4 regions of the Marinomonas primoryensis genome follow, and region 1 is predicted to be linked to each of the others. Evidence: predicted binding sites of a transcription regulator. Region 1 holds the regulator's gene; each other region holds the start of a gene.
The links. Region 1 encodes PhoB, which activates phosphate uptake and scavenging genes when phosphate is short. Its sites were predicted from a motif close to TGTCATANNNNTGTCANA; they were not measured.

Region 1 (7,828 bases):
TATTCTCCAAATCCAATAGCTCAAGACGGTTTTGGTTTTGTAGTGGCAGGGTTTGTACTGTCGATTATTGCATCTATTGCTTTAGTCGTTTGGGCGAAGAAACGTCAGACAAAAACAGGCCTTTGGTTTCCTGCTTATTGGGCTTCTCTAGGTACAATCGTTGTTATTACCTTTTTAGCGTTGGCTGTATCAGGCTTCCCTATCGAGTTTGATCTTCCACAAAAAAGCCGCTTTAACGTCACCGGCGGGATGGTTCTTCCGCCAGAGTTTGTTGCTGTGCTTGTAGCACTGTCTACTTATACTGGTGCTTTTATTGCAGAAATCGTTCGTGCCGGTATTTTGTCTGTAAATTGGGGGCAAACTGAAGCCGCTCGCTCTTTAGGGCTAAGAGACAGCTTGACTCAACGTTTGATTGTTTTACCTCAAGCGTTACGAGTTATTATTCCACCACTTACTAGCCAATTCCTAAACTTAGCGAAGAACTCATCACTTGGTGCCGCTATTGCGTACCCTGAGTTAGTCGCTGTAGTAATGGGCACGACACTGAATCAAACAGGTCAAGCGGTAGAAAGTATCGGTCTTTGTATGCTGGTTTACGGTACATTGAGTTTGACTATTTCTCTATTTATGAACTGGTACAACAAAAAAATGTCGTTAACAGAGCGCTAGGAGGAAGATCATGGCTATTGAATTTAAACCATCACCAAGCCTTCCACCACCAGTGAATTCTGTTGGTGCTGTGGCATGGGTTCGTCAAAACTTATTGTCGTCCCCTCTCAATATATTTTTAACCTTGTTCAGCTTTTATGTTTTGTATTTGCTTGTTCCACCGGTAATAGAATGGGGCATTCTTACTGCAACATTTGAAGGTGCATCTAAAGCAGACTGTACGGGTGGAGGAGCATGCTGGGCTTTCATCGGTGTGTACTTTGAACAGTTTATGTATGGTCTATATCCATCAGAAGAAACGTGGCGTATTAACTTAGCCTTGATTCTATTGGTGGTTTTGATTGGTACTTTCGCTGTAAAAACGGTTAATAAACTATTCCTCTCCATTGGGATTTTAATTATTTACCCAGTTATTGCTTATTTCCTATTTGCTGGCGGTGTATTCGGACTAGAAGTCGTTGAAACCTCTTTATGGGGTGGCTTGTTCTTAACCACACTCATCGGCGTAGTGGGTATTGTAGCTTCGTTTCCTTTAGGTGTTTTGTTGGCGCTTGGTCGTCAATCAAACATGCCGATAGCGAAGTCTATTTGTATCGTCTTCATTGAAACTGTTCGTGCTGTTCCTTTGATCACTATCTTGTTTATGGCGTCAGTAATGATTCCATTATTCCTGCCTGAAGGTATGAACTTCAACAAGCTATTACGTGTTCTGATCGGTATTACCTTATTCTCTTCTGCTTACATGGCAGAGGTAATTCGTGGTGGTTTACAAGCCATTCCAAAAGGTCAATACGAAGCTGCCGACTCAATGGGATTAAACTACTGGCAATCCATGATTTTGGTGATTTTGCCACAAGCATTGAAATTGGTTATACCTGGTATCGTAAACACCTTCATTGGTTTGTTTAAAGACACAACCCTCGTTTACATTGTGGGTATGTTTGATTTACTAGGTAGGGTCCAAGCCGCTACACATGATTCAAGCTGGTTAGGAACAACAATTGAAGGTTATGCCTTCGCTGGGTTTGTTTTCTGGGCGGCCTGCTTTGGTATGTCACGTTACAGTATGAGAATCGAGCGCAAGTTAGAAACTGGGCACAAGCGAAATTAGTTAAGAATTTGAGGTCTTTATAATGACAGATACAAATATGGCTCGTGCCCAACTTGAGCAGGGCGAAGAAGCAATCATCGAGTTTAATGATGTTAATAAATGGTACGGTGATTTTCACGTACTAAAGAACATTAACTTCAGCATCAAAAAAGGCGAACGCATCGTTGTTTGTGGTCCTTCTGGTTCTGGTAAGTCGACAATGATACGTTGCGTCAACCGTCTAGAAGAACACCAAAAAGGTTCGATTCTGGTTGATGGTGTTGAAATGAACAACAATCTGAAAAACATTGAAGCAATCCGTAAGGATGTGGGTATGGTTTTTCAGCATTTTAACCTATTTCCACACTTGTCGATTCTGGAAAACCTAACGCTAGCACCAATTTGGGTTCGTAAAACACCTAAAAAAGAAGCTGAAGAAATGGCAATGCATTACTTGGAACGCGTCAAAATCGCCAACCAAGCATTGAAATACCCTGGTCAGTTATCTGGTGGTCAACAGCAACGTGTGGCGATCGCTCGCGGTCTTTGTATGCAGCCTCGCATCATGTTGTTTGATGAACCTACATCAGCACTTGATCCAGAAATGATCAAGGAAGTACTGGATGTTATGGTTCAGTTAGCGGAGGAAGGCATGACCATGATATGTGTAACACATGAAATGGGCTTTGCGAAAACCGTTGCCGACCGTGTTGTCTTCATGGACGCAGGGGAAATTGTTGAGGCAAATGAGCCACATCAATTCTTTGATAACCCGCAACATGACCGTACACAAATGTTTTTAAGCCAAATTCTAAATCACTAAACAGTTACTTGGTTTTAAAATCTGTTATATTGACAAAAGCCCCTGTTAGGGGCTTTTTTATTTATGCAGCTTAACCATTGTTTACAAGGAATTTAATGGAATCGTCTCGAGACCTTCAGCCAAACAAGAAATTACGGGTTGTGCATTTAGCTGATCACACAGGTCGATTGCAGGTTATTTTTCCTGATAGCAATATGCTCGATATTGCTGCGGTATCACGAATAACTAAGCGGCGTTTTGAGCCCGTTACCAACTATCACAGTTCGGGCGACCCTCTCATCAAACCCAACAGTATAACGACTATATTAGAAGCCAATATTCTCAAAGAAACTTCTGTGTCAATTCGAACAAAAGTGAATGGGTTCTATCGCGATACGACATCGGCAGAATTAGAAAGTATGTTTTCTGGTCCACTAAACCGCTTCGAAAACATCTCCATTAGTACGCAACTAATAAAACAACCCGTAGACAATCATGAAGACGATGAGGAGCAGATTCTCCAAGCACTCGGACGCTTCCAGTCTATTAGGCTTAAACAGCGCTTAGAAGAGACTCTAGAGATCCCTCCTTTACCGGCGTCTTCACATAGAATTATTCGCCTGTCATCTGACACAAAGGCGGGAACCGATGAACTGTGTGACGTTATCGCTCTTGACCCAAGCCTAGCGGCACAAGTCGTCAGCTGGGCGTCATCACCCTACTATGGTGCTCCAGGCGCCATAGAATCAGTAGAAGACGCTATTATTCGAGTCCTAGGCTTTGATATGGTAATGAACCTAGCGCTTGGACTTTCGATGGGAAATGCATTTCAAGCGCCCGAAGATGGTCCACGTCACTATGAAGACTTTTGGCTCGACTCTGTCTCTAATGCCGTGCTCGTGGAATCCTTGGTCAAAGCCATGCCAAATCAAGGCCGCCCAAAAATCGGTCATGCCTATCTTGCTGGCTTGCTGCATAACTTTGGCTACTTGGCCATAAGCACTATTTTACCGCCACATTTTTCTATCCTTTCTCGGTATCAAGAAGCGAACGCGCATCTGTCTTCTGAGCTGATTGAAATGCAGATACTGCACTTTACCAAAGAACAATTAGGTTCCTGGTTATTGCGTTACTGGAGCTTGCCAGACAATATTTGGACCGCCATCCGATACAGTAAAAAACCACATTATTACGGCGAACATGCCATTTTAGCAAAACTGCTGTATGTCTCATTCCAGCTACGCAATGAAGGGATCATTGAGCCATCCGTTCTGCAGGAAATAGGCCTGACACTAGAAGAGGCCGAAGCGTGTCGTGATGCGGTTTATCAAAAATCTCCAGAGCTGTATAAAATGGTCGCTTTGATTAATAAAATGAATGCTTAACCTCTTATGACATTAATGAACCCCTCAGCCGCCCAGCAATTTGACTATCGATGGGCGCCTGTTCATCGAATCAATAAAGTAAAAGTACCTAAAACGCTCTGGCCTTGGCTGGTCACTCACGACTCTTTGACAGCAAAACTACAAAGCCTCGGCACATTAACGGTTCACGTCATCGAAGACGCTTGGGGGGCACCAACAGCTCGAGAGCGAAAATGTCTCAAGTTGCGCCCAAGGGAAGCGGCTCGAATTCGCACCGTACTACTCAAGGTGGATGGTAAGGCCGTCATATATGCTCGCTCGATTATCCCAGCCAAATCCCTACGAGGCCATTGGCGTCAAGTAAAGCACCTAAAAGACAAGCCCTTAGGCGGTTATTTGTTTCAACATCGTGCACTGACTCGAAGCGCCATTGAAATAACGCAATTGCCAAGAAGTATGTTTCCCAATCAACAAAGTGCCTTATGGGCAAGACGCTCTGTATTTCATCAGTTTGGACCCGGCATATTAGTGAACGAAGCATTCTTCGATGATATTAACCACCTAAAACCGCTGTTTGGATTTTTATGAGTAAACTAAAAGATTACGCAGAATTAACGAGATTTAACCGCCCTATTGGTTCATTTTTATTAATGTGGCCGACGTTGTGGGCATTATTGCTTGCCGCTGATGGCATGCCTGAATGGCATTTGCTCATCATTTTTATATTGGGCGTTTTTAGCATGCGTTCAGCGGGTTGTGTGATCAATGATTACGCCGATAGAAAAATCGATGGAAGCGTTGATCGCACAAAAAATCGGCCTTTACCATCTGGTCGAGTGTCAGAAAAAGAAGCCCTTTTACTCTTTTCCGCACTCTGTGTACTGAGTTTTATCTTGGTACTGTTTACCGATCTACAGACCATCTTGCTGTCGTTCGTCGGCTTAGGGCTGGCAGCTCTGTACCCTTTTATGAAACGATACACCCATCTGCCACAGCTTTTTCTTGGATTGGCTTTTTCTTGGGCTATCCCTATGGCATACAGTGCGCAAGGCGGTGATTTAGCCGATCCAGAATTATGGATGTTGTTCGTAGCAAACTGCTTTTGGACTATTGCATACGATACGTATTATGCAATAACAGATCGTCCAGATGACCTCAAAATTGGTGTGAAATCTACTGCTATATTATTTGCAGAATACGACTTATTCGTCATTCTTTGTTTGCAAGGGTTAACCCTGTCATTATTGACATGGATTGGCTTACTCGCAGGACTGAGTTGGCCCTATTTTGTGTCCTTGTTCGTTTGTGTAGGACTCTTTTATTTGCAGTTTAAACAAGCAAAAAATCGCGATCGACAAGCCTGTTTTCGATCTTTTTTAGACAATAACCGCGTTGGTTACTGTGTTTTTATCGGCCTAGCAGCAAACTATTTTTTGTAATATATGGCAAAGTTGTGACATTTTAACCAAACTGTCACATTAGGCCGCTTTAATGAAACCGTTCCTGAGATGAGGATAAATCCTGTGACCGGTAAAAAAGTATTAATTATTGATGACGAGTCGTCTATACGCGAAATGATCGCTATAGCACTCGAAATGGCGGGCTACGAATATTTAGAAGCTGAAAACATTCAGCAAGCCCATGAAATCATTGTCGATCATCGACCAGATCTTATTCTGGTCGATTGGATGATGCCTGGTGGTAGCGGTATTGAACTGACTCGCCGACTCAAAAAAGACAGCACAACCGCCGAAATTCCGGTCATAATGCTGACCGCAAAAAGCGAAGAAGACAATAAAATCCAAGGTCTCGAAGTGGGTGCTGATGACTACATCACCAAACCTTTCTCTCCACGTGAGCTGGTTGCGCGACTCAAAGCAGTATTACGACGAGCGACACCTCAAGGCGTTGACGAGCCTATCGAAATAGAAGGCTTGGTCCTTGATCCGATCAGCCAGCGAGTCACTATTGGTACTCGCCCATTAGAAATGGGACCAACAGAGTATCGCTTGTTAAAATTTTTGATGACCCACCAAGAACGTGCTTATTCAAGAGCTCAGCTGTTGGATCAAGTATGGGGTGGAAATGTCTACGTTGAAGAGCGTACGGTTGATGTACATATACGTCGCTTACGCAAAGCCATTGGTAGCACCCACGATTCCCTGATACAAACGGTACGAGGTACTGGCTACCGCTTCTCAGCAAAAAGGCCCCTATGAAAACGATTTGGCGAAACACCATTATTACTTGGTTAGCAGGCCTAACGGCTTGCGTTGTAATAGGCCTTATTATTGGGCAATTGTTAGGTGTTTTACTGCTGTATGTTTTGGGATCTTTATACTGGCAGCTGTATCAACTGTATCAATTTCATTATTGGTTACGCCATTCTGGTCGCGCAGCGCCACCAGAAGCCAGCGGCATTTGGGGCGAAGTCTTTGATGCCGTCTATCGTCTGCATAAGAAACAACGTAAGTCCAAGCGTCGGATGCGCCAAGCACTAACGCGAATAGAAAGCTCCACGACCGCCTTAAAAGAAGGCGTTATCATGGCCGACAACCAAGGTAATTTAGAGTGGTGGAATAACTCTGCAGCGCATTTTCTTGGCCTGATGCGTCCTGTTGATCGCGGCCAAGTGATCACTAATATTGTCCGTAGTCCTGAATTTTTCCGTTATTTCAGCCAAAAGCGATTTGGCGAACCCTTGATTATCAAATCTCCTGCGAAAGACGGCGTCTATTTGGAAATTCAAACCACCTTGTACGATAAGAACGATCACCTGATTTTTGTGCGTGACGTGACCCGCCTACATTTGCTGGAGCAAATGCGCAAAGACTTTGTTGCCAACGCTTCCCATGAATTAAAAACGCCGCTCACCGTCATAAAAGGCTATTTAGAAACACTCGACATGTTTAAGGACAGTCTGCCGAAAAGCATGCAAAAAGGCATTGTGAATATGTCTGAGCAATCTGAGCGGATGGAGCAACTCATTGAGGATCTCTTGCTGTTGTCTCGTTTAGAAAGTGACGACAAGCGCGAGGAAAACCAGTGGCACAGGGTCTCAGACTTCGTACAGTCCGTTACCAACGCCACAGAAGCCATCTTGAATGACAAACATACGCTGATAGTCAATATTCCTGAGGAAGCCCGTCTGTACGGCTCCTATAAAGAGCTATACAGTGTCTTCTCGAACCTTATCGTCAATGCTATTAAATATTCACCGGATGGCGGCGACATCACGATTAAGTGGGAATCGAGCGAATTCAACGGCGTTTTTTCAGTCAAAGATTCTGGACTGGGTATCGACCCAAGATACATTCCACGCTTAACAGAGCGCTTTTTCAGAGTTGATAAGGGACGAGGATCAAAAACAGGTGGTACGGGTCTTGGGTTGGCAATCGTGAAGCATGTTTTATTACACCATGATGCCAAACTGCAAATACGCAGTGAGCCTGGCCAAGGAAGCACTTTTTCCTGTCATTTTCCCGCGAGTAGAACACGCACAGACAACATTCCAGCCATCACATCCCACAGTGAAACACCTTCAAATGTACAAGAATAAAACATAACCCCCTCCCAGCCTCCCCCTTATCAGGGGGAGGAGCAATGTACTGTACAGACTTGTTTCTTCACTTTTCAAAGGGATGGGTAGCGTACAGACTTGTTCCTTCCCCTTATTAAGGGAAGGGGGGGGTGGGATTATAAACTGTCGAATAACTGCTTTATAAACGTTTCTTTCTCACTGTCTTGATCGATCAAACTCAGTATCACAGTCAAAAACGTGGAGTCGTGTTTTTTCTCTGTCGTGGCAACCGATTGTATGTAGTAGTTAAGTCTATTTATCTTACCGCCAAACTCTAAGTCTAATACCGCTTGCCCCAGCACCTGTGGTACCACATCATCGCT
Region 2 (7,828 bases), 1.1 Mb from region 1:
AATACGCCAAATAATGGATATGTGCTTCTGTTTCTTTGCGTTCAGAAACATCACGTATGAGCATCAAAACTTCTATTTTGTCTTGTATTTTGTACTTTGCTAACCGTATTTCGACAGGTAATTCAATATTTTGTATTTGATAAAGCGTTTCAACCGTACGAGGAGCGTCTATTTGAAGTGAATTCAAGGCTTCTGAAAATACGCCCCAAGATGAAGAGGCATGCAAGGTTTCCAAAGATAGAGACTTAAGTGTCTCGCTCTTCATTTTCAACATAAATTCAGCTGCGGTATTAACCAGCGTTATTTTATTGTTTTCATCCAACAACAAAATGCCATCTGCCGCGTGCTCTATCATCGCTTTTGTATGGCTATCACTGCGCTCTAAATCACTAAGCGCCGTATTTAATTTGTTCCAAAGTAAAGAAAAAGTGGAATGCAAATGGCCTAATTCATCCGATTTATGGCGTCGATAAAATGATTTTGGTAAAGATAGCTTTTCATTGTAGCCTACCGTCGACAAGGACTCTGTCAAACGCTTTAAAGGGTGTGTTACTAAAAAGTAGAAGAGCAATGAAATCAAAGAGGCCAATAGAACGTCTTTGAATAGATTATAAATCAGTATGGAAAGTTGCTCTTTAAATATTCTATCGAGCAAATAACGCTTCTCTGGCAAGACTAGCAAAGACCCAGCTTGAAAAACCGGTCTTTCTAAGCGCAATTCGCGCTTATAATTCTGTAAGTCAGGTAAAAAATAATCAGCCAATGAATGGGAAACGGAAAAACGACGTTTTTCAGCGGTTGCTTGAACAAACAATACTCCGGCTTCGTCTCGAACTTCCACATGGGCAATAGAGGAGCTCAACAGCAAACTGTCAATCTGGTGTTGAGCAAAAGTAACGTCTAGCCGGAAAACAGCCTCAGACAGCGGCTTTTCGACAACAGCCAGCAACTCATCAAAGTCTTGATCTATCTGTTGCTTCTGATATCGAATACCATCAATAAATTGAATACCGCTACTGACCAAACTTAAAACAATCGCAAGCGCTAAGGTTAAAACCGCTTGCTTTATAAATAGTGATTTAGAAAGTACGACGCCCATTACTACTCACTTAAATTTTTCATATCCTGCCGAGGCACTCTATCCACAACCCCTAAAATAGAAAACTAACTAGGATGGTCGAAGTAAGTATATAAATTATAAAGAAAAAATAAGTTATGTACCTTTGCCCAAGAAAACTAAGACTGACATTTTATCTATAATGAAGCAAGGATGTCATAAGTAAACTTTATACACTTAATGACATAAGTCATGGTCCACAACACGATTAGAAATAAAAAGGGTCGATTCAGGCAACTAAGCATTATACAAAGAGTCTACGAGCAATAAAAAGCCAGTATGAATGTCATACTGGCTTTTTTCATCAGTGAAAACTCTTAGCCTATTACTGCGCCATCTTTACGAGAAATCGCAACGACGCTAGAACGAGGAACAGACTGTCCGCCGTCAGGCCAATGAGAATTTCCTTTCTCGCCAGGGTGTTGAACACTAATAAACATAGTGGTTCGTTCGGCGTTCCAAGCAGACCCTGTAATTTCACACTCATTTGGCCCAACTAAGAAACGACGAATTTCACCGGTTTCTGGGTCTCCAACCAACATCTGATTATTACCTTGACCTTGGAAGCCTTTGGCATTTGAATAATTACCGTCTGTTTGAATCCACAACAACCCTTTAGAGTCGAATTTCAGGCCATCTGGCGAGTTAAACATATTATCTTGGTTGATGTTTTGAGAGCCCGCATTAGCATCGTCATAAACCGCCGGATTGCCCGCCAGTACAAACAAGTTCCACTTAAACTCACTACTGGTATGATCTTCGTTCATAGGAACCCAACGAACGATCTGACCAAAATTATTTTCTACTCGAGGGTTAGGGCCACTTGGGGGGGTCGCATCACCACCCGCATTTGGTTTTACACCACGGTTTTTATTGTTCGTCAAAGCACAGAAGACTTCCACTTTATTTGGGTTTGCTGCCACCCATTCAGGGCGATCCATCGTTGTCGCTCCCACTTTAGAGGCAGCCATACGAGTATGAATCGAAATTTCGGCGTCTGTCATCCCTGTTGTTTTTGGTGTTAAAGCAAGCCATTCACCACGATTGTTATCGTGGAATTTGGCAACAAACAATGTCCCTTCTTCCAGCAAGTCACGATTATGACCACCCGCTAAATACTTATGCTTAGACACAAAACGATACAAAAACTCGCCGCGTTCGTCATCGCCAAGATAGACCACAACATGGCCATTTGAAGCGATGGTCAATTCTGCATTTTCGTGCTTAAAGCGACCCAGCGCAGTGCGTTTTTTTGGACGAGATGTTGGATCTAACGGATCGATCTCAACCACATAACCAAAACGGTTTGGCTCATTGGGCTCTTTGATTAAATCAAAGCGCGCATCACCTATAGCCCAATTGTAGCGCCCTTCTGTGCTAAGTCCGTAACGTTTAAACGCTTCAGGCATTTTGTAGTTTTTATCATTGGCAGTAAAATAGCCGTTGAAGTTCTCTTCACAAGTAAGATAAGTGCCCCACGGTGTTTGTCCGTTACCACAGTTATTCCAAGTGCCTTTGGCAACCAAGCCTTTAGGATCTTCTGAGGTCTGCATCCATTTATGACCTCGAGCTGGACCGGTAATGTCCATTTCTGTATCAGCGGTAATACGGCGATTATATACAGAGTCTTGAACAATCCCCCAGTTACCACCACGTTGAGCCACCTCCACAATAGAGACACCATGCGCCGCTTTATTTTTACGAACATCGTCTGCCGTTTCAGGCATACCATCAGCCCGATTCGCATGAAGCGTTTTTCCATCGGTGTATTCGTTGTTAATGGCCATGATCTGCTTGCCATCTTTCGAGAAAAAAGCCATGCCATCGTTATGATCACCAAAAGCCAACTCTTGAGAAGCGCCTGTACCACCTGTAGTGGTATCTAACGCTGGGGCATTACTGAACAATGGATCACCCCAAGAAACAACCACTTCCCACTTATAGCCTTCAGGCACCGTTATAGTATCAAGACCATTTGCCTTGACCATTTTAAACGCAAGACGGGACTCGTCTGTACCAGCCGCCAATGCTTTTCCTGCTGATAACGTAGTGGAGCCCATTACAAATGCACCAGCACCAACAGCAACACCACTGCCCAAAAAACCACGGCGAGAAACCATTTTATTGGCCACTTCTTCGAACTCTACGACGCGTGGCGCAGGTCGCGCAATTTCATCTAATTCATCAAAACTTAAATTGTGTTTTTGTTCAATTTTCATAATATTGCCCTACTATTAAATATATTTATCCCAATTGGCGACTAGTCCAATAATGCGGGTGACCAAAAATGACCTCCCCCTGCAAAAAGGAAGTTAATCATCAATTTATAGGCAAAAGATTACATAGAAATGACAGAGGCTTAGCATTATGGTTATATGGCTGAAAGGGTGAGCATTAAATGCGTAAAATCAGGCGCATATGAACGCAATTTAAAGAAAGGAAAATCATCAAACAGCATGTTGGCAGCGACTCATAAAGTATGGTGACTAAAACAGGAGTAACAATTTTTAACCTCCCTTAGATATTATAAAAATAAACATACCTATCGAGGACGACGTAATGATAAATACGCTTCGCAAAATCCCAATCAACCTACGCCTAACCAGCTTGGTTTTTTTCTTTTCTCTAGGACTATTACTAGTCATTTATTTAACTCTCACCGTCAATAAACAATCGCTTCTTGATGAAAAATATTCTCAAACGAAGCATGTTGTTGAAACAGCAACAGGCGTCCTTAAACACTATTACAAACTTCAACAATCTGGTGAGCTTACTAAAGCCGACGCCCAACGCCATGCAATGGAAACCATTAAAGACATTCGTTACGCAGAATCAGAGTATTTTTGGATTAATGACTATAATGCCATCATGGTAATGCACTCGGTCAAACCGGCATTAGATGGAAAAGACCTTACCAATCTAGAAGATCCAAATGGCAAAAAACTCTTTTCAGAGTTCGTTAAGGTCGTCAAAGCGAAAGAAGCTGGATTCGTTGACTACTTGTGGCCAAAGCCTGGCAGCGAAAAACCGGTAGAGAAAATTTCCTATGTACAAGGCTTTAAGCCTTGGGGATGGATCATCGGTTCCGGAATTTACTTAGATGATGTGGATTCTCAATTCAAACAAGAAGCCATTAAGCTGGGTACAGTCAGTAGTATCATCATATTAATATCTCTGCTTATATCCTTTTTAATTGTACGTTCAATTCTCTTACCCATTGGTCAAATACAAACCGCCTTGCACAACATTTCAGCCGGCGATGGCGACTTAAAAACGCGTCTACCAGAGTCAGGCAAAGATCAATTGACCGAGATTGCAATCTATTACAATACTTTTGTAGAGCGTCTTTCAAAAACCTTAACTAAAGCGGTATCCCTTAATAAAGAAGTTGAAAGCAAAAGCCAAGAATTAAAATCCGTTGCAGCAAAAACACAAACGATCACTCAACAGCGTGAAGGCATGTTTGCGGAAATGGCAAAAACCATCAAAGAAGTTGATACGTTTAAAAATGAAGTCATTGAAGGCACTCAGTCAACCCTTACCTCTGCACAAATAACAGCAGAAAAAACACAAACGGGACAAGTCTCTATTAAACAAACAGTAGAATCTCTTGAAAAGCTCTCTGAGGATCTGGAAGCGGGTTTAAACACCGTCGTACAACTAGCAGAACAATCACAAACCATAGGTTCAGTACTAGACGTCATTAGTGCCATTGCCGAACAAACTAACTTATTAGCCCTCAACGCAGCGATAGAAGCGGCCAGAGCAGGTGAGCAGGGAAGAGGGTTTGCCGTTGTAGCAGATGAAGTACGCGGCTTGGCAAGTAGAACTCAAGCGTCCACCGATGAAATTCAAAACATGATCAGTAAGCTTCAAAGTGGTGCGAAAGAAGCCGAAGCTCGTATCACCGCGAGCCATCAGCAATCACAAAAAACCACAGAAGAAATCACCCTCTCCACACAATATCTACAAGATATCTCCCTATCAGTAGGTGAAATAAACAGAGCTAGTAACAAAGTTATTCAAAGTGTCACCATGCAAAGCGAAGCGGTGCAGCAACTTAACCATTTAAATCAAAAGGTTTCTGAACTCTCCGCCCAAGCAGGCTTGCAGGTCCAACAAAACAGCGCTACCAGCGAATCTTTAGCAAAAACAGCCAAAGACACCCAAGAAGTCATGTCTATTTTTAAACTGTAATTTGCGTTTACATTGCATTTAGAAAGACTTGAAACAAAAAAACCGCTTACTGAATATCAGTAAGCGGTTTTTTTAATACTTGAATCTAAATAAAATTAGGCTTGATGAGCGAGATATTCATCGTAAGTACCTTGGAAATCAATAATCTGTTGACCTTTGATTTCAATCACTCGGTTTGCCAAAGACGAGACAAACGCTCTATCGTGACTGACGAAAATTAAGGTGCCATCAAAGTCGATCAAAGCATTGTTAAGGGCTTCAATCGCTTCCATATCCATATGGTTGGTTGGCTCGTCCATGATAAGAACGTTTAAGTCCATCATCATTAACTTACCAAACAATAGACGGTTCTTCTCACCACCAGAGCAAACTCGGACTTTCTTATTAAAGTCATCGGCCGTAAACAATAAGCGACCCAGCATAGCGCGAACTTTTAAGTCATCATGTTTTACCGTACGCCATTTTGACATCCAATCAAACAAAGTCATATCAGAATTAAAATCTTCTGTGCTGTCCTGCGGGCAATAACCAATAACAGCATTTTCTGCCCATTTAATTTCACCTTGTTTGGCTTCTAATTCATTAATCAAACAACGAAGAAAGGTTGTTTTACCCGCACCGTTCTCACCGATAATCGCAAGCCTAGCACCAGCATCAAGAATAATACTGCCATCTGTAAATAATAGTTCATCCTCGTAGCCGTGCCCAAGCTCTTCAAGAATCAATGCTTGACGGTGAAGTTTTTTATCTTGTTTGAAGTTTAGCGATGGCGTCATCCGGCTTGACTGTTTTACTTCTGACAATTCAATTTTATCTAATTTTTTAGCACGAGAGCTGGCTTGCTTCGCTTTCGAAGCATTCGCAGAGAATCGATTTACAAACGCTTGCAAATCTTCCATTTCGGCACTTTTTTTCGAATTCTCGGTTAAAAGCTGCTCACGAATAAGAGACGACGCTTCCATAAAGTATTCGTAGTTACCTGGGTAAATACGCAACTCACCAAAATCAATGTCTGCCATATGCGTACATACAGAATTCAAAAAGTGACGATCGTGGGAAATGATAATCATGGTGCATTTACGTTGATTCAATACATCAGCCAACCAGTTGATGGTATGAATATCCAAGTTGTTGGTTGGTTCGTCTAACAGCAATATGTCTGGATTAGCAAACAAGGCTTGCGCAAGTAATACTCGAAGTTTCCAACCTGGTGCGACTTGGCTCATTAGACTAAAGTGATGATTTTCTTCAATCCCGGCTTCTAATAAAATGTCACCTGCACGGCTTTCGGCGCTGTAGCCATCCATTTCTGCAAACTCTGCTTCTAGCTCACCGGCACGCATACCGTCTTCTTCACTCATTTCTAGCTTGGAGTAAATCGCATCGCGCTCTTGTTTAATTTTCCACAGCGCCACATCGCCCATAATAACGGCATCAACAACGGAGTATTCTTCGAAAGCGAACTGATCCTGACTCAAGGTACCGACTTTTTCACCCGGCGTAATAGAAACGTTTCCAGAAGTCGGTATCAGTGCCCCGCTGAGAATTTTCATGAAGGTGGACTTACCGCAACCGTTAGCGCCAATTAGGCCATAACGATTGCCGTTACCAAATTTCGCTGAGATGTTTTCAAACAATGGCGTTGCGCCAAATTGCATGGTGATATTAGCCGTGGAAATCAAAAGAAAGTCCTGAAAAAAAAGAATAGAAAGCCGTTTACGCTTGTCGCCTGATCAGCGTACAAAATATAAACACAAAGGGGGGCGAATATAGTGATTTAATGCACTAAAGTCGAGGACTAAGCGATGTTTTTTGAATAAACAACCATATTAGAGAAGAGCACGCCTTAATAGCGCGGGATAGTTTCCTTCACCGATTGCTGATCCGTGTCTTCTTCGAAAGGTACTGTTGGATCTTGAGCAGGCATTGTTGGAGGCTGATCGACAGAGGGATTCTCTTCTTTCGTCGCCGTTTTTGGGGCTTCTGTGGCCATGTAAGCCATCACTTGTGTTGATAAAAAACTCAACACATCTCGACTGGCACCATTTAATAGGCTCTTCCGAATTTTCTTTGTGATATCCAGTTGCGTACTCGCGCCTAAAACAAAGCTTGCAATCAACCCTGCTGGACTGGTCGCTTTGTCTAGAACGTCATCAATGGCATTTTCACGAGATAGTTTGGCACGTTTTCCCAGTCGTTGAGTGCGTTCGTACAAGTGTTTTCGTTGCCTATGCATACGCTTAAGACCAAACATTACTTATTCCTCTTCCGTTGGAATAATAGCGTCCAACGTGCGGGTAAAATTCATGTTTTTCAATGTAATTCCAACCAAATAGAGCAAGACAGCCGCACTGACAAAAGTCATCAAAGTGGCACTCAATAAAATACCAACCAGTGAAAAGCCATAACTCCAAGCAATGGCAGCCGCGGTGGAAATAAGCAACAACCACGTAGTGAGTAACAAGAAAATGACACCGCACATTAAGGCGAGGAGCTGGGCGCTCGAAGTCACCC
Region 3 (7,828 bases), 1.1 Mb from region 1:
TCACAATCTCTTCAAATGAGTTTTTAATGCGCTGATACTTTTCTTCGCTTGTTAGGCCATTATCAATCATAGGGGTTTCTAAACCACTTTTGATTAAGGTATCACGTACTTTAATAGCCTCATCAGACAACACAAGGCGATTTAAATTGGTTTGTACAGCTATGTTAGCGTTCATATCTTTGTCCTAAGTTGCTTAACCCTGTCTCATGACATGGAGGCGTTAAAAGAGAAGTCATATTTGGCGAGTTAAACCAAATGCCTGCCTCCATCCAGTGACAATGTTCGACCAGTCATATAACGACTGCCTAATATGTACTGCACCGCTAGTACACCTTCTTGCTCTCCTGGTTCTTTGCGCAGTAGAGATTTATTCAATGCCTTACTACGGTATTCAGCATCGTCTCCGCTGTTAAACATGAGAAGTGACGGTGCGATCGCATTGACTTTAATCTGAGGGGCAAACCGCTTGGCAAAGGAACACGTTAAATTTGCCAAGCCCGCTTTACTCGATGCATAAGCAATGTGTTTATCACTGCCTTTTTCCGCCACATAATCCGTCATGTGAATGATGTCTGCTTGCCCATCGAGCTTAGATCCTGCACATAATAATCCTTCGAAGGCGAGATTTATACGATAGGGTGCAAATACATGCACTTGCCACATTTTTTCCATTAAAAGCGCCGTATCCGAGGCACTTTCTTCGGACTCCCATTCAGATGCATTATGAATAATGCCACCCAACGCCGAATATTGATGCTGTATTTTTTCAATAAAGTCATCGACACCAGCACTGCTTGAAAAATCGGCTTGAACGCACGTTATACCCTGCGCTTCCAGCTCGGCGATGTCTTTTCGTTCACGACGATAAGTAATAATCACGCGGTACCCTTGCGTGACCAATGACTTTGCACAGGCAAGACCAAGACGCTGAGCTCCACCAGTGATAATAATTGGCATTTTACGCATCATTAGTATCCGTTCCTACTGAGTTATCTTCATTAAGCAGATGAAAAAACAACCTAACAAAGGCCTATATTTTATTTCTGCTAAATTTAGTTACGTATGTTTGTAAAAAAAAGATCAATCTATGCCATCTAATATCTTTTTTTATACGTATCCATTGAACCACTTTTCATTAATAAGTTCTAAACAATGCGTTGCTCATACAAATCAACCCGACAAAGAAGGAATTGTGATGACCTTACCGACAGCTAAATCAACCCCAAGCATGCCATCCAGCAAGAATATCCCTCAAGAAGCTTTTGATTGGTACGACGAATACGCCCATGGCGACATTGACCGTCGTACTTTTTTGTCTCGACTTGGCACACTCAGCGTTACGGGACTTACTCTTTCTGTGGTCGCTGGCGCGTTAACGCCAAACTATGCGCTTGCAGAGCAAGTCTCCTTTAATGACCCTGAAATTACAGCCAGCTACGTGGAGTTTGATTCGCCAAACGGCCACGGTAAAGCGCGAGGCTACCTCGTCATTCCCAAAGACGTAGACATGACTAATAAAGCACCGGCAGTACTTGTCGCTCATGAAAACCGTGGTCTTAACCCTTATATTGAAGATGTGGCTCGACGTCTCGCCAAAGCGGGATTTATTGCTTTCGCGCCGGATGCGCTTTTCCCGTTAGGCGGTTATCCTGGAAACGATGACGAAGGCCGCGCTATGCAGAAAACACTAGACGGCAATAAAATCGAAGGCGACTTCATGGATGCAGCAACCCTAATAAAGAATCATTCATTTAGCACAGGAAAAGTTGGCATGGTGGGTTTCTGCTTTGGTGGTTATTTAACCAACGCCTTAGTCGCTGCAATGCCAGATACGATTCAAGCCGGTGCGCCTTATTACGGCACACCAGCCAAATCCAACATAGACAAAATAAAAGCGCCATTACAGCTGCACTTTGCTGAGTTGGATAAACGTGTGAATGATTCTTGGCCAGATTACGAAAAAACACTCAAAGCAAATAAGGTCGATTACACCGCCTATGTTTACCCTACTGCAAACCATGGTTTTCATAATGACTCTACAGCGCGTTATCAAGAGAAAAACGCAGAGCTTGCTTGGGAGCGTACGATTCAATTCTTTAATAAGGCATTAAACGCCTAATAAAACATGAAGCGAAATGTTATGGGCAAGCGTTACGGCCAGAAAATTAGGCCGTAACGCTTTTTTCGTTGTTCTCAGAAGTGTCTTTATTGTATTTAAAATCGATTCCGCGCACATTCGGAGTTTGCTGCCACAACGACTCACACAAATCCGCCACACTCGTATCGTTATTCGATTGCAGCCAAGCCACCACAGCGCGAGCAACATTTGGATAAGAGATTTGAACCACACGGCTCGTTTCCAACCAATCTTGAATAATCTCCGAATTCAAAACGTCACTCGTTTTGGCAATGCCCAAAAAATCCAACGCAATGGCATTGGAATGCTGCTCTATTTGCCCTTTTAACGGCTTCGCTAAAATGCGTCGACCCAGTTGCAAAGCCTCTGAATTCAACTCAAATCCGGCATTACACAATACAGATTCGCATTCGCTTAAATTTTTTTGAAACAACTCACGACCAAATGGAAATATTTCAACATTGCCATAAATACCGGGTTCAATGTCTTTACAGTGAAAGCGAAAATGATAGTTAGGAACGCCATCAAGCCAATCCAGTACCGCCTCACTGTTCTCAAAAGGTAGATACACCAATACTTGATCAGGATCAGTGATATTCTTCATTTCTTGAGCATGAATAAGAGGAGGTAGAATAGGATAACCAAAGTGATGCCAGTGAGCGCCTAATTGCGTATCCGCGGGTGCAAAATTTGACATAATCCATTGTGCAACAACATTCTTTTTATAACGCGGAATATCATATTTAAACGCATATTGATGACCAAAACCAATACAAGGCACACCCTGACGTTTAGCAGCCCATGCAACGATAGGCTCAAAATCAGTGATGACTAAATCATAACCTCTCGTATCCAGTGCACGAATGTCTCGATACAGCATAAAAAAGTTCGCATTCTTGCAGGTTGCATACAAATCTAACTGTCCATTTCGGGCCACAAAACTTAAGCCTTGAAACGTTCGATAGGCACCAAATACCGCCATATCAAAATAGTCTTCCGGTGGACGACCGGAGAACACAAAGTCCACCTTAAAGCCTGCTGCATGCATTTCTGCCGCCATGGCTCTTGCTCGGGTAATATGACCATTACCGGTACCTTGCACACCATAAAGGATTTTCATACTAAAACGCCTATTGCCACTGCAGCACAAGTGCTGCCTAATAAAGCACCAATCACCGTATCCGTAGGAAAATGCACACCTAGAAAGATGCGTGATAAACCGACATTAGCGGCCCAGAAATACAACATCATATTCAAGCTTGGAAACCACTCACTCAAACAGAAAGCAATAAAAAATGCGCCTGATGTATGGCCTGAAGGAAAAGAGAATTGATCAGATGGAATAATAAAACTACTGAAGTCATCTAACGCATCGGCAGGACGATGACGCTTAAAACCTCGCTTTAAAACAAAATATACGGCGCGTTCAATCAAAAAACCAAAGGCTAGCACACAAACCAATGTCTCAAATCCTGCCAGCCAAACTAGTGCGGCAACCAAAGCATACATAGGGCCATCCGCTGAAAACGATATAGCGCGCCCTATTTGGGTTAACTTAGCTCTATGTTTGCGTGCCATACACCAATAAAAAGTCTGTACATCAAATGCATGAATGTTTTGGAGTATATTCATTTTATCACCTCACTGATTTTTTCTTACTTTCAACATAGACCAGTAAAATGTCAGTTCCGTGGCACTTAGATGACAACTTAATGACACCCTTACACAGTAAAACGCAGACAAAAAAATGCCTCGTAATGACGAGGCATTTTTAAAATATTAAGCGGATTAATTACTTCATATCATTCATTTTATGAAATAACGCGATCATCGCTTCAGGCTTAACTTTTTTATTGCTGCTGTTCAAAGCATATACAACGGTCTCGCCTTTTGGCCCAGATCCGATATCCGTATAACGCAGAGGCACTTCACCAACAATCCGCGCGCTATTCATTTCTTGTAAGGACCCAAAAACATAAATTCGGCCGTCTATTCGCATTTCACCATAAAAAGGTGTCGCCGCGTCCAATGCACCATCGTACATATCGACTGAGGCTATGCCCGACATTTTCTTTTTATCCGCATTAGTTAAACCAAATACAATCGTTTTACCCTTTGGGCCTGCACCAATACGAACTTTGCGATATGAAGTTTCACCAACTTGTAGAAACTCTTCATAGACAGCACGATCATCAAAAATATAAATCCGGCCATCATGGTGAACCTCGTACAAGTCTTCATTATTCAAAGACACAGCTTCAGCCATCGGCTTTGCCTCATCTTTTTTAACCATTTCACCACCACAGGCGGTTAGTAATGTAAGTGCGACTAAACTTGTTACAACAGGTAAAAACGTCAATTTCATGGTGTAGCTCCTAAGTAAGATTGATACCCACCTTAAAAGCAAAAAATGACGAAATCATGACAATTTAATGACACTATAAATTCTATGGACACGATAAAGCCTTCGAACTACAGCCAGTTGGTCAGCATAATTCCAATACCAAGGGATTGAGTCTGATGGTTATAGTCCAATAGAGATTGACCATAGCCATTAAAATATTGAATGTAGCCCCGTGTTTTCCCCCATAGAGGAAAATTAAAACCAACTTGAAGTGCGCCTCTATTATCCGACGACTTAAGGTTATTTCGCAGCATGATGTCAATGCTGTAATCATCAATAACGTGTATCACATTCAACTCCCCATAACCGAAATACTTTTCGATATTAGGATTGTCATCTACTTTTGAACTTTCAGAGATTCGATACCAAGGCTTAAAAGAGAACGCGGTATCACCGGTCTCAAACAAAAAGTCTACGTAGAATCGATTCCAAGAGCGGGATAAATCCCCTGATTGGCCATTCGATTGGTGATTAAAACCATATGAAACGTATTCTGGTTTAATGCCCAAAAAACCATGCTTCGGCTTCGTAACGATAAAGACTTCAGGCTCATGATTGGTATCACGAAAAGGCGCAGAAATATTGCTGTTATATGCCTGCCAATAGGCTTGCTGAGTATAGGCAAACCATAAACTGCTATTTCGCCCAACTACGTCATAAGCAACGGGGAACTTCACACTCAGCTGAAATTTAAACTCAACACTTTGCAAACTTTCCGAGTCACTATCTTCACCTAAAAAAGCACGATCATTTGGGTTGGAGGTATAAGCAAACGGTAAAAAATAATTCGGCTTATGAGGTGTCATAACAAACGGATTATTTACCGTAGCCGTTTCTCTGTCTTCCCTTTGTTGAAATAACCCATTGGCCTCTTTAGCACGTTTTGCAATCGACTCTGGTACTTCTGGCTCTTCAGGTGAGTAAGGTTCATCCTTTTCCTCCACCGCAACGAGCACGTTATCAGTCTCCGCCTTTGACCTATCGTCTACTTCAGAAGATTCAACTTGAGCCCAAAGCAAACTTGGAAGAAGTAACATTGAGCACATGGTCGCTTTCATTATGTAAAACCTTTTTTTGACGAGAATATTTGCCATAATTATTCAGAATGAATCACTTTTTTAGCGTAGGTATCACGATCCATATCACACACTTCAACTGAAAAACTAACATCTTTTAATGAAAATTTTGTTAACGACTCTAAAACTAAATGAGAAAGTCGCTTTTTTTGTTCGCAAGTGCGCCCAGACAACATTCTTAATGTCACATGTATAAAAGCATCTTCTTGCCCACCCGTTATGAAGCTTTTATAGGGGACACTACGAAGTTTAATGTCTTCCACCGAAAAAATAGCGGACGCAATACAAGCACCTTTTATTGCTTCGAGTATGTCAACTGGTGGTACTTCTTGTTCTAAATTTTGACTGTATTCAAGGATACAATGTGGCATAGCTGGCTCCATTTTTTATATTTTTTACGCACAAATTACAGCGCGCTTAACACTAGAATTAATAACCCCGAACAGGGTCGACAGCAGGAGGTATATCACCCGTTAATCGGAAGTTTTTTATATTACTCGCAACGATGTCACTAGCACTAACAGGGTGGGTTGGCGCCGAAATATGCGGCAAGACTGTCACAGAAGCGTTTTGCCAATATGGATGATTGACGGGCAATGGTTCCTGCATGAAAACATCCAACACCGCATGATCTATATGATTTTCATCAAGCATAACAAGTAAAGCGTCATCATCAATAATAGGCCCACGAGCAAAGTTAATCAGCCTTGCACCCTCTGGGAGTCGCGATAAAGTTTGTTGATTCAACAAACCTTTCGTTTCCATTGTCAAAGGCAACAGACACACCAGAATATCACTTTGACCTAATAACGCCGTCAGCCCATCGTCACCATGAAAACACGTTATGCCGTCTATTTTCTTGGCACTCCGGCTCCATCCCGAGACAGAGAAACCATTCTGTGCCAAACGTTGAGCACTCACTTTACCCAATTCCCCCAGCCCCAACACACCAATTCGACGGTCTTGTGCGCGAACCATAGATCGCTGCAGCCATGACTTTCTAGCTTGTTGTTTTGCATACGCTGGCATATCACGATGAAGAAATAGTGTCCAAGCCAGCACCGCTTCCGACATGGTTTTCGCCAAATCCGGATCAATCAATCGCACAATTGAAAAAGGTGGTGAAGATAACTCATTCATCATACGTTCAACCCCTGCCCACATACTGTGAACCCACTTTAAAGCAGGGAGTGCTAGCAGGTCTTGAGGATCAGGATTGGCAACAATAGCCACATCACACAGCTGTTTTTGCGCTGCCGTCAAATCAGAAAAAGGCAATATTACTTCATCGGGCATAGCGACTGATAAGGTTTTAATCCAAGCATCTTGTTCTAGCGGATCAATACGACTCACAAAAGGAATCATTTTTCGTACACCTGAGATAGGTTTCTAAATCCTTTTAACTCAATGGCATTACCACTTGGGTCTTTAAAGAACATCGTCCACTGCTCACCGGGCAGCCCCTCAAAACGCACACTTGGAGCAAGCTCAAAAGCCACATTCGTTTCGGTTAGACGCTTTGCTACTTTTTGCCACTCATCCAGAGGCAAAATCAAACCGAAATGTGGCATAGAAACAAGATGATCACCTACTCGACCCGTCTTCGTTGTCGGACTTGGTACACCCAGATGCAAAGACAACTGATGACCATAAAAATCAAAATCGATCCACGTTTCGGTACTTCGCCCCTCAACACAACCTAAAACTTGCGTATAAAAAAGGCGAGTTTCTTCTAACGAAGTGACATGAAAAGCGTAATGAAATAAGGCAGACATACGGACTCCTAGCAGCAATTATGGGGTTAAAAAATACAGCACACAGACTAAAAGTAAATACGAGATCCTACTGTGGAGCCATATACTTAGCATTAGGAGAAAAAATGACGATTGAAAACACTTTTAGCCAACCGGAACCATTGAACGTTTCTATCGCCATATTATTTTTTACTGCAAACGATCTTCCATGGTCGCCGCTTCTTGGAATTCAGTCATATTAATAAACTCAGGTCGTACGTTCGGCACTGGATTTATGTCTGAAAATAAATTAGAACGACTTTGATTTTCAATAATACGAACATGAGATCGAGTCAGTTCTCTTGGCTCTTTAACGCCACAAGAGTGTGCAATCATGCCAATACCATGCAATAGCTCTGCCGCGTAATTCGCCACCCGTTCAGACTTTTCAGCCGCCACTAAGCCCCGTTGTAAATCA
Region 4 (7,828 bases), 700 kb from region 1:
CTAAAAACGATATCAAACCAAAAGCCAAAAATATCAAAAGCACACCGAAGACAGAAGATATTTATGATAATTTGTCTCCAGAAGAGCGCATGAAAGCAAAACTGGAAAAATTATTAAATAAATCCTAAAAAACTATTTACATAGTTAGGCGCGGCATATACTATGTGCCGCGCTGCTGTGGAGGGGTTCCCGAGTGGCCAAAGGGAGCAGATTGTAAATCTGCCACGAAAGTTTCGGTGGTTCGAATCCACCTCCCTCCACCATTAGCGCTTTTCTTTATAGATCAATATCTTATCTATAAAAATACGGTCTATTTCTAGACATAATTAAAAAACCTTCGCTCAATTACTCCACTTAAAAGTAACACTCACCCTACAACCCACAACAATCTTCACACCAAATCCACCACCCAAAAAATCACTCACTAATTTCTAGCCAATCACACAAAACAATACTCAAACCAAAAGCCCCGACACACCCATCACATACTCAAGACCCACACCTGCCACACACTCAAAACCCTACACACAACCCTTACACATTTAACGCCGTAGAGAGCTAACGCACAAAGAAAATAGATAGACGATAGACGATAGACGATAGACGATAGACGATAGACGATAGACGATAGACGATAGACGATAGACGATAGACGATAGACGATAGACGATAGACGATAGACGATAGACGATAGACGATAGACGATAGACGATAGACGATAGACGATAGACGATAGACGATAGACGATAGACGATAGACGATAGACGATAGACGATAGACGATAGACGATAGACGATAGACGATAGACGATAGACGATAGACGATAGACGATAGACGATAGACGATAGACGATAGACGATAGACGATAGACGATAGACGATTTTGAATTGCTATCTAGAAAGAAACAAGAAATAACACGAAGAAAAGAAGAGGTGATTTATGAAAAGAATGGTGGGCCGTACTGGATTCGAACCAGTGACCAATTGATTAAAAGTCAACTGCTCTACCAACTGAGCTAACGGCCCGCTCATAAACTTTATTTTTACAACAATCTAATGGTCGGAGTAGAGAGATTCGAACTCCCGACATCCTGCTCCCAAAGCAGGCGCGCTACCAGACTGCGCTATACTCCGAAATGGCTCCTCGAACTGGACTCGAACCAGTGACCCAATGATTAACAGTCATTTGCTCTACCAACTGAGCTATCGAGGAATTAATCAGATAATGCAGAGTTAAGCATTGGGATAGTGGTGGGCCGTACTGGATTCGAACCAGTGACCAATTGATTAAAAGTCAACTGCTCTACCAACTGAGCTAACGGCCCGACTATCAGAGTAATGGGGTGGACGATGGGGCTTGAACCCACGACCGCCGGAATCACAATCCGGAGCTCTACCGACTGAGCTACGCCCACCATTACTAGGTGATGATAAAATTAATGGTCGGAGTAGAGGGATTCGAACCCCCGACATCCTGCTCCCAAAGCAGGCGCGCTACCAGACTGCGCTATACTCCGATGGCTCCTCGAACTGGACTCGAACCAGTGACCCAATGATTAACAGTCATTTGCTCTACCAACTGAGCTATCGAGGAACTAATTTTATCTTGTTCGCAACAACTTCCTATTAGGAAGATGGCGGAGGAGGAGAGATTCGAACTCTCGGTAGGCTACTAACCTACGCCAGTTTTCAAGACTGGTGCATTAAACCGCTCTGCCACCCCTCCGTTGCGAGCGAGGTGTATAATACTGATTTGAGATTTCAGTGCAATGTTTTTTTGAAAAAAACTTAACTTTTTTCACTTACATAGCCTTGGTCAGGAGCAGAACGAATCCAAACATTGGAATACCAGTAATAATGCTTAGCCGAATTATCCGGCATAGTGCAGTTAATTCGACCACGACCAACGCCGAAAGGCTTACTCGCTGTGGCGATCACTTCATTTTCGGAAACCCAATCTAATGACGCCTTACCTTGTCCTGCCACGTAACACACCAAGTCTTTTAGGCGATATTTACCGTCTTTAAACGTTAAGCGAATAGACACGGGTTTATCTGTCGCAAAGTCACCACCGGCTTGTTCCGCAAGCAAAGGCATTGGCTTAGCATCTAGCTTTGTTTTTAATGTGGATAATTTTGCATACGCGCCAGAAGCAGGAAAACGAGGTAAATTTTCGAAATCAGAGTCCGCGCTCACCACACCTGATTGCTGACCAAATGCCATCACCCCTCTTTCTTCCATCATGGTTCGAATCGTACGATTAGATTCACCATAGGGATAAGCCAGCATTTTAGGTGAATGCCCTAGATTCTTAATGAGCAGCGCTTCAACCGTGTCCACTTCTTTTGTCATTCGTGATAACCAAGCGTCGTCAGACTCACCTTCTTCTTTGCGCAGCATATAAGGATGGCGGATAGTATGGTTCGCAAACACACCGCCAGACGCTTCCATCTCCTTCATTTGCTCCCACGTCAAAAAGCTACGGCTTTTGCGTTCAACGGGTTCAGTATTAATAAACACAGTAAAAGGAAAGTTCCTTTCTTTTAAGATAGGAAAGCCCGCTTGATAAATACTACGATAGGCATCATCAAAAGAAATCGCGACGGCTTTTTCAGGTAATGCCTTATGGGCTTGTAAATCGTCCAATGCAGAACGCAGATCAACCACCTGAAAACCAGCGTTTTTCAAATAGTCCATGTGCTCAGTAAATTGCTCTGGCGTAACAGAAGTCGATTTAGGTGAACTGACACTTACATGGTGATATTGAAGAACAGGTAAATAATCCTGAGCTTGAACCGCCATACTGACGCTCATTGCACCAAACAAGATGCCGTAGTGAAACTTTGACAACATACCTTTTCCTTTTTGGTTAATATTTGTCCTCATTCTACGCGACGAATAGACAGAATGACCAGTGCAGCAACCAACGATAGACACAAACTGTTATGGCCATATTGCTACACCACTGCATCTACTTTTATTCAGGCCTCAGCCCTACACTCATTGAACACATATCACTCGTTATCAACATTAAGTATAGGTAAGTCAGGGGTAATCACATGAGCAGAGCTGAATTTCACACGCAACTCGACACACAACTACAAACGCTTAAACAACAAGGCCTCTACAAACAAGAGCGCCCTCTTATTACACCTCAAGCCAGTCAAATTACGACAGCAGACAATCGTCCGTTAATCAACTTATGTGCAAACAATTATCTTGGGCTAGCGAATGACAGTGACGTAACAACAGCGGCGCATAAAGCACTAGACGATTATGGCTATGGTATGGCCTCTGTCCGTTTTATTTGCGGCACTCAAAACATTCACACTGAGCTGGAAAAAAGTCTCAGTAACTTCCTTCAGATGGAAGACACCATCCTGTACTCATCTTGCTTTGATGCCAACGCAGGACTGTTTGAGACATTACTTGGTAAAGAAGACGCGATCATCAGTGATGCGTTAAATCATGCCAGCATTATTGACGGAATTCGCTTATGTAAAGCAAAGCGCTATCGCTATGCTAACAATGACATGAAAGAGCTCGAAGCGAACCTTCAACAGGCCGACAAAGAGGGCGCTAGAACCAAGCTCATCGTCACTGATGGTGTTTTTTCCATGGACGGTATTATTGCGGACCTAAAGTCCATCTGCGACCTTGCGGACAAATACGATGCGCTCGTCATGGTAGATGACTCCCACGCGGTTGGTTTCTTAGGTGAGAATGGTCGTGGTAGCCATGAATATTGTGGCGTACTAGGCCGAATCGACATTATTACTGGCACATTAGGAAAAGCCCTTGGTGGCGCATCGGGTGGTTATACCAGTGCCTCTAAAAACATTGTGGATTGGTTACGTCAACGCTCTCGTCCATATTTGTTTTCTAATTCATTGGCGCCTGTTATTACCGCCACCAGCATAAAAATCCTTGAATCACTTCAAAAAGGGGGTGCCGCTCGTCAGCAGCTAAAAAACAACAGCCTTTACTTTCGTACCAAGATGAGCGACTTAGGGTTTAACCTAGTACCTGGCGACCACCCAATCATTCCCGTTATATTAGGAGACGCAACACTCGCTCAAGAGATGGCAAGTGCGCTATATATAGAAGGGATTTTTGTCACCGGATTTGCTTATCCCGTTGTGCCGATGGGAAAAGCTAGAATTCGAACACAAATGTCAGCCTCACTAACAACGGAACAACTCGATCAAGCCATTACTGCTTTTGCGAAAGTCGGTCGCGAAATGGGTATTATTGAAGGAATAAAATAATGAAAACGCTTGCTAAGCTTCATGCCAAAAAAGGCATTTGGATGACAGAAGTAGCCCAACCAGAATGCGGCCACAATGATGTTGTTATCAAAATACGAAAAACCGCTATTTGCGGAACAGACATGCATATTTATCATTGGGACGACTGGGCACAAAATACCATTCCTGTACCAATGACCGTCGGTCATGAGTTTGTTGGTGAAATCACCGAGATTGGCCCAGAAGTATCAGGGTTCAAAATCGGCGATCGCGTCTCAGGCGAAGGCCATATTACCTGCGGTCACTGTCGAAACTGTCGTGCAGGACGTCGTCACCTTTGCCGTAAAACACTAGGCGTTGGCGTGAACCGTACTGGCGCGTTTGCCGAATATTTAGTCATTCCTGCCAGCAATGCCTACAAAATCCCTGACAACATCAGTGATGAAATGGCGGCAATCTTCGACCCGTTTGGAAATGCGACTCATACCGCTCTGTCCTTTGATTTGATCGGTGAGGATGTCTTAATCACCGGCGCAGGCCCCATTGGCGCCATGGCCGCCGCCATTGCAAAGCATGTTGGTGCTCGCAATGTGGTGATTACCGATGTAAATGATTTTCGTCTAGGGCTTGCGAAAAAAATGGGCGCGACTCGAACGGTGAACGTTAGCAAAGAGTCTTTGAAAGACGTCATGAATGAAATAGGCATGCACGAAGGCTTTGATGTTGGATTGGAAATGTCCGGCAATGATCAAGCATTTCGCTCTATGTTAGAAAATATGAATCATGGCGGAAAAATTGCCATGCTCGGCATTCCAGCAAAAGACACGCTAATAGATTGGAACCAAGTCATTTTTAAAGGCCTGATTATTAAAGGTATCTATGGACGTGAAATGTACGAAACTTGGTACAAAATGGCCGCTATGTTGCAATCTGGTTTAGACATCAGCCCCATTATTACGCACCGCTTTAATGTAGACGAATTCCAAAAAGGCTTTGATACTATGGCGTCAGGCCAATCTGGCAAAGTGATCCTGGATTGGAATTAAATCCGCTAGGTTATTGCGTCTAGAAGATGATCGCGTTAGCGTAATTCTTTTAGACGCAAACAGAGCAAGAACATGTTAGAAATTGGCACTCAAACACACCCGCTCCCCCATCAAGACGCACTCTATGTTTTGCTACATCGTAATCAAGTGCTGGTTGAACAAGACAATCTTTTTTTAATACCTTTCACACACTTTCAACCAAACTCAAAAATGAGTGCCATTTACTGTGGACAGTGGCAGGGCCAAGATGTCTTTGTTTGCCGTTTTGAATCCGTACCAAAAGGCTTTACGGAAGTAGGCTTAAGAGAACTGCTCTTCTTACAAGATCAGGATCATTACCTTCTATTAAGTCGCGCTCATCAATTATCAACGTGGGACAGAGACCATCAATTTTGTGGACGATGTGGAACACCCATGCAAGAAAAACATATAGCGGAACACACTAAGATTTGCCCGACGTGTAATTTGCGTCATTACCCACGAATTTCGCCTTGCATCATTGTATCAATCTGCAAAGACGACCATATTTTACTGGCCCGTGGACTTCACGCACCCAAAGGTAAATTCAGTAATATTGCGGGGTTTGTCGAAGCGGGTGAAACATTAGAGCAAGCTGTGGCACGTGAAGTGCGTGAAGAAGTAGGGCTTGAAATCACCAACATTCGCTATGTAGACAGTCAACCTTGGTCTTTTCCTCATCAACTTATGGTCGGCTTTTTTGCGGATTACGTTGCTGGTGAAATCACTCCCGCACCAGGAGAAATTGATGAGGCGAATTGGTACCACATCGACAATTTACCTCACATACCCAACAGCGCGACCATTTCAGGACAACTAATCACCCATCATATTGCGCATATTAACAATAAAAAATAGTTCATAAATAAAGCAGCAGTAAGTAAACACTTACCGCTGCTTGCCATATTATTGTCATAATTAGCCGTTACTGTAGCCGCACTCATTTTATCCCTCCGGAGAAGAATCATGCGTTTACCCATTGCATTACCTTTATGTGCCACCGTGGCATTACTTGGTGGCTGCGCCACGTCTAATAATGAACAAGCTGGTGCCACGACTTCCATCGAATTAAGTTTCCTCGGTCGTTATGAGTCAGGCATTTTTGATGGCAGCGCGGCAGAAATAGTGGCATACGATGCTAAAACGCAAGAAACCTTTGTAATAAACGCCAATTCGGGCAAAGTCGATGTGCTGTCCATGAGCAATCCCGCTGCGCCATACAAAATCAAAACACTTGATGTCAGTGCAGACGTGGCCGCGTTAACCGGTTTATCCCTTGGCGCTGCCAATAGCGTTAGTGTCCATAGCGGCATCATGGCCGCTGCTATTGAAGCCAAGCCAAAACAAGACATGGGGTACATCGCTTTTTATAACATCAATGACCATACCTTTATCACTGCGGTAAAAGTCGGCGCACTACCAGACATGGTGACCTTCTCGCACGATGGCAAACAGGTGATTGTTGCCAACGAAGGCGAGCCTAATGATGAATACACCGTAGACCCAGAAGGCAGCGTAAGCATCATTACCTTACCCAATGACATCACGACATTAACGCAAAGCGATGTTACTCAAGTGACGTTTCGTGATTTTAACAACGGCGGCTCGCGCGCGTCAGAACGACCTGACGGACTGCGTATTTTCGGCCCTAATGCCAGTGTTGCTCAAGACTTAGAGCCAGAATACGTCACAGTTTCTAAAGACAACCGCTATGCCTTTGTATCACTGCAAGAAAACAACGGCATTGCAAAAATCGATCTTATGAAAAAGTCGGTGTCCACCATTTGGGCATTAGGCACAAAAGATTATAACCAAACGGGCAACGAACTAGACGTCAGCGACAAGGATAAAACCATTCAGCTGAAAAACTGGCCAGTATTGGGCTTATATCAACCAGACACCATCGCATCTTACACCGTATCAGGTAAAACCTACTTAGTAACAGCAAACGAAGGTGACTCAAGAGACTACAAAGGCTTCAGCGAAGAATATCGCGTGAAAGAGTTAGCCGACGAGCTAAACAGTCGTCTTGCCCTAACCAGTCCACTAAAACACGAGATTGAAGGTAAGCTGGACGATTCAAGAAATCTTGGTCGCATGAAATTTACCAGCACGCTAGGCGCGCAAGATTGCAAACTCACAAAAGGCGCACCGAATAACTGCACCTACACGCAACTGTATGGCTACGGCGCCCGTTCTTTTTCCATCTTGAGCGGCGACACCGGCGAGCAAGTATTTGATAGTGGCAGTGATTTCGAACGCATTACCGCAAAAGCATTGGGCGAAAAAGGCTTCAATGCTTCAAACGACTCAAACAAAACAGATGCACGCAGTGATGACAAAGGACCTGAGCCTGAAGCCTTAACCGTAGGTCAAATTGACGGTCGCACTTATGCTTTTATTGGACTTGAACGCGTGGGCGGTATCATGGTGTATGACATTACCGTACCCAAGAAAAGTCAGTTCATTCAATATTTAACCAGCCGAGATTTCGACGCCAAAGTAGATACCTCTGCAG

Region 2: the regulator PhoB is predicted to act here: its motif matches at 3,454-3,471, upstream of MP3633_RS04650 (PhoX family protein).
Region 3: the regulator PhoB is predicted to act here: its motif matches at 3,838-3,855, upstream of MP3633_RS04690 (phosphatase PAP2 family protein).
Region 4: the regulator PhoB is predicted to act here: its motif matches at 6,210-6,227, upstream of MP3633_RS15365 (choice-of-anchor I family protein).

The regions. Positions count from the first base shown of each region.
Region 1 is NZ_CP054301.1:3,988,130-3,995,957, forward strand. It holds gene MP3633_RS18535 (amino acid ABC transporter permease) at 1-669, shown strand, start outside; gene MP3633_RS18540 (amino acid ABC transporter permease) at 680-1,780, shown strand; gene MP3633_RS18545 (amino acid ABC transporter ATP-binding protein) at 1,803-2,582, shown strand; gene MP3633_RS18550 (HDOD domain-containing protein) at 2,678-3,946, shown strand; gene MP3633_RS18555 (chorismate--pyruvate lyase family protein) at 3,962-4,513, shown strand; gene ubiA (4-hydroxybenzoate octaprenyltransferase) at 4,510-5,364, shown strand; gene phoB (phosphate regulon transcriptional regulator PhoB) at 5,449-6,144, shown strand; gene phoR (phosphate regulon sensor histidine kinase PhoR) at 6,141-7,484, shown strand; gene MP3633_RS18575 (response regulator) at 7,622-7,828, opposite strand, start outside.
Region 2 is NZ_CP054301.1:994,568-1,002,395, reverse strand. It holds gene MP3633_RS04655 (EAL domain-containing protein) at 1-1,099, opposite strand, end outside; gene MP3633_RS04650 (PhoX family protein) at 1,435-3,336, opposite strand; gene MP3633_RS04645 (methyl-accepting chemotaxis protein) at 3,677-5,314, shown strand; gene MP3633_RS04640 (ABC-F family ATPase) at 5,410-6,996, opposite strand; gene MP3633_RS04635 (hypothetical protein) at 7,161-7,568, opposite strand; gene MP3633_RS04630 (hypothetical protein) at 7,572-7,828, opposite strand, start outside.
Region 3 is NZ_CP054301.1:1,005,049-1,012,876, reverse strand. It holds gene folE (GTP cyclohydrolase I FolE) at 1-175, opposite strand, end outside; gene folM (dihydromonapterin reductase) at 247-969, opposite strand; gene MP3633_RS04700 (dienelactone hydrolase family protein) at 1,196-2,119, shown strand; gene MP3633_RS04695 (MJ1255/VC2487 family glycosyltransferase) at 2,166-3,257, opposite strand; gene MP3633_RS04690 (phosphatase PAP2 family protein) at 3,254-3,769, opposite strand; gene MP3633_RS04685 (hypothetical protein) at 3,930-4,502, opposite strand; gene MP3633_RS04680 (phospholipase A) at 4,610-5,599, opposite strand; gene MP3633_RS04675 (5-carboxymethyl-2-hydroxymuconate Delta-isomerase) at 5,638-5,988, opposite strand; gene MP3633_RS04670 (2-hydroxyacid dehydrogenase) at 6,047-6,982, opposite strand; gene MP3633_RS04665 (VOC family protein) at 6,979-7,392, opposite strand; gene MP3633_RS04660 (FMN-binding glutamate synthase family protein) at 7,561-7,828, opposite strand, start outside.
Region 4 is NZ_CP054301.1:3,286,212-3,294,039, forward strand. It holds gene MP3633_RS15295 (ProQ/FINO family protein) at 1-128, shown strand, start outside; tRNA gene MP3633_RS15300 (tRNA-Tyr) at 180-263, shown strand; tRNA gene MP3633_RS15305 (tRNA-Lys) at 950-1,025, opposite strand; tRNA gene MP3633_RS15310 (tRNA-Pro) at 1,057-1,133, opposite strand; tRNA gene MP3633_RS15315 (tRNA-Asn) at 1,137-1,212, opposite strand; tRNA gene MP3633_RS15320 (tRNA-Lys) at 1,249-1,324, opposite strand; tRNA gene MP3633_RS15325 (tRNA-His) at 1,339-1,414, opposite strand; tRNA gene MP3633_RS15330 (tRNA-Pro) at 1,440-1,516, opposite strand; tRNA gene MP3633_RS15335 (tRNA-Asn) at 1,518-1,593, opposite strand; tRNA gene MP3633_RS15340 (tRNA-Ser) at 1,635-1,725, opposite strand; gene MP3633_RS15345 (polysaccharide deacetylase family protein) at 1,788-2,852, opposite strand; gene MP3633_RS15350 (glycine C-acetyltransferase) at 3,059-4,267, shown strand; gene tdh (L-threonine 3-dehydrogenase) at 4,267-5,292, shown strand; gene nudC (NAD(+) diphosphatase) at 5,365-6,168, shown strand; gene MP3633_RS15365 (choice-of-anchor I family protein) at 6,277-7,828, shown strand, end outside.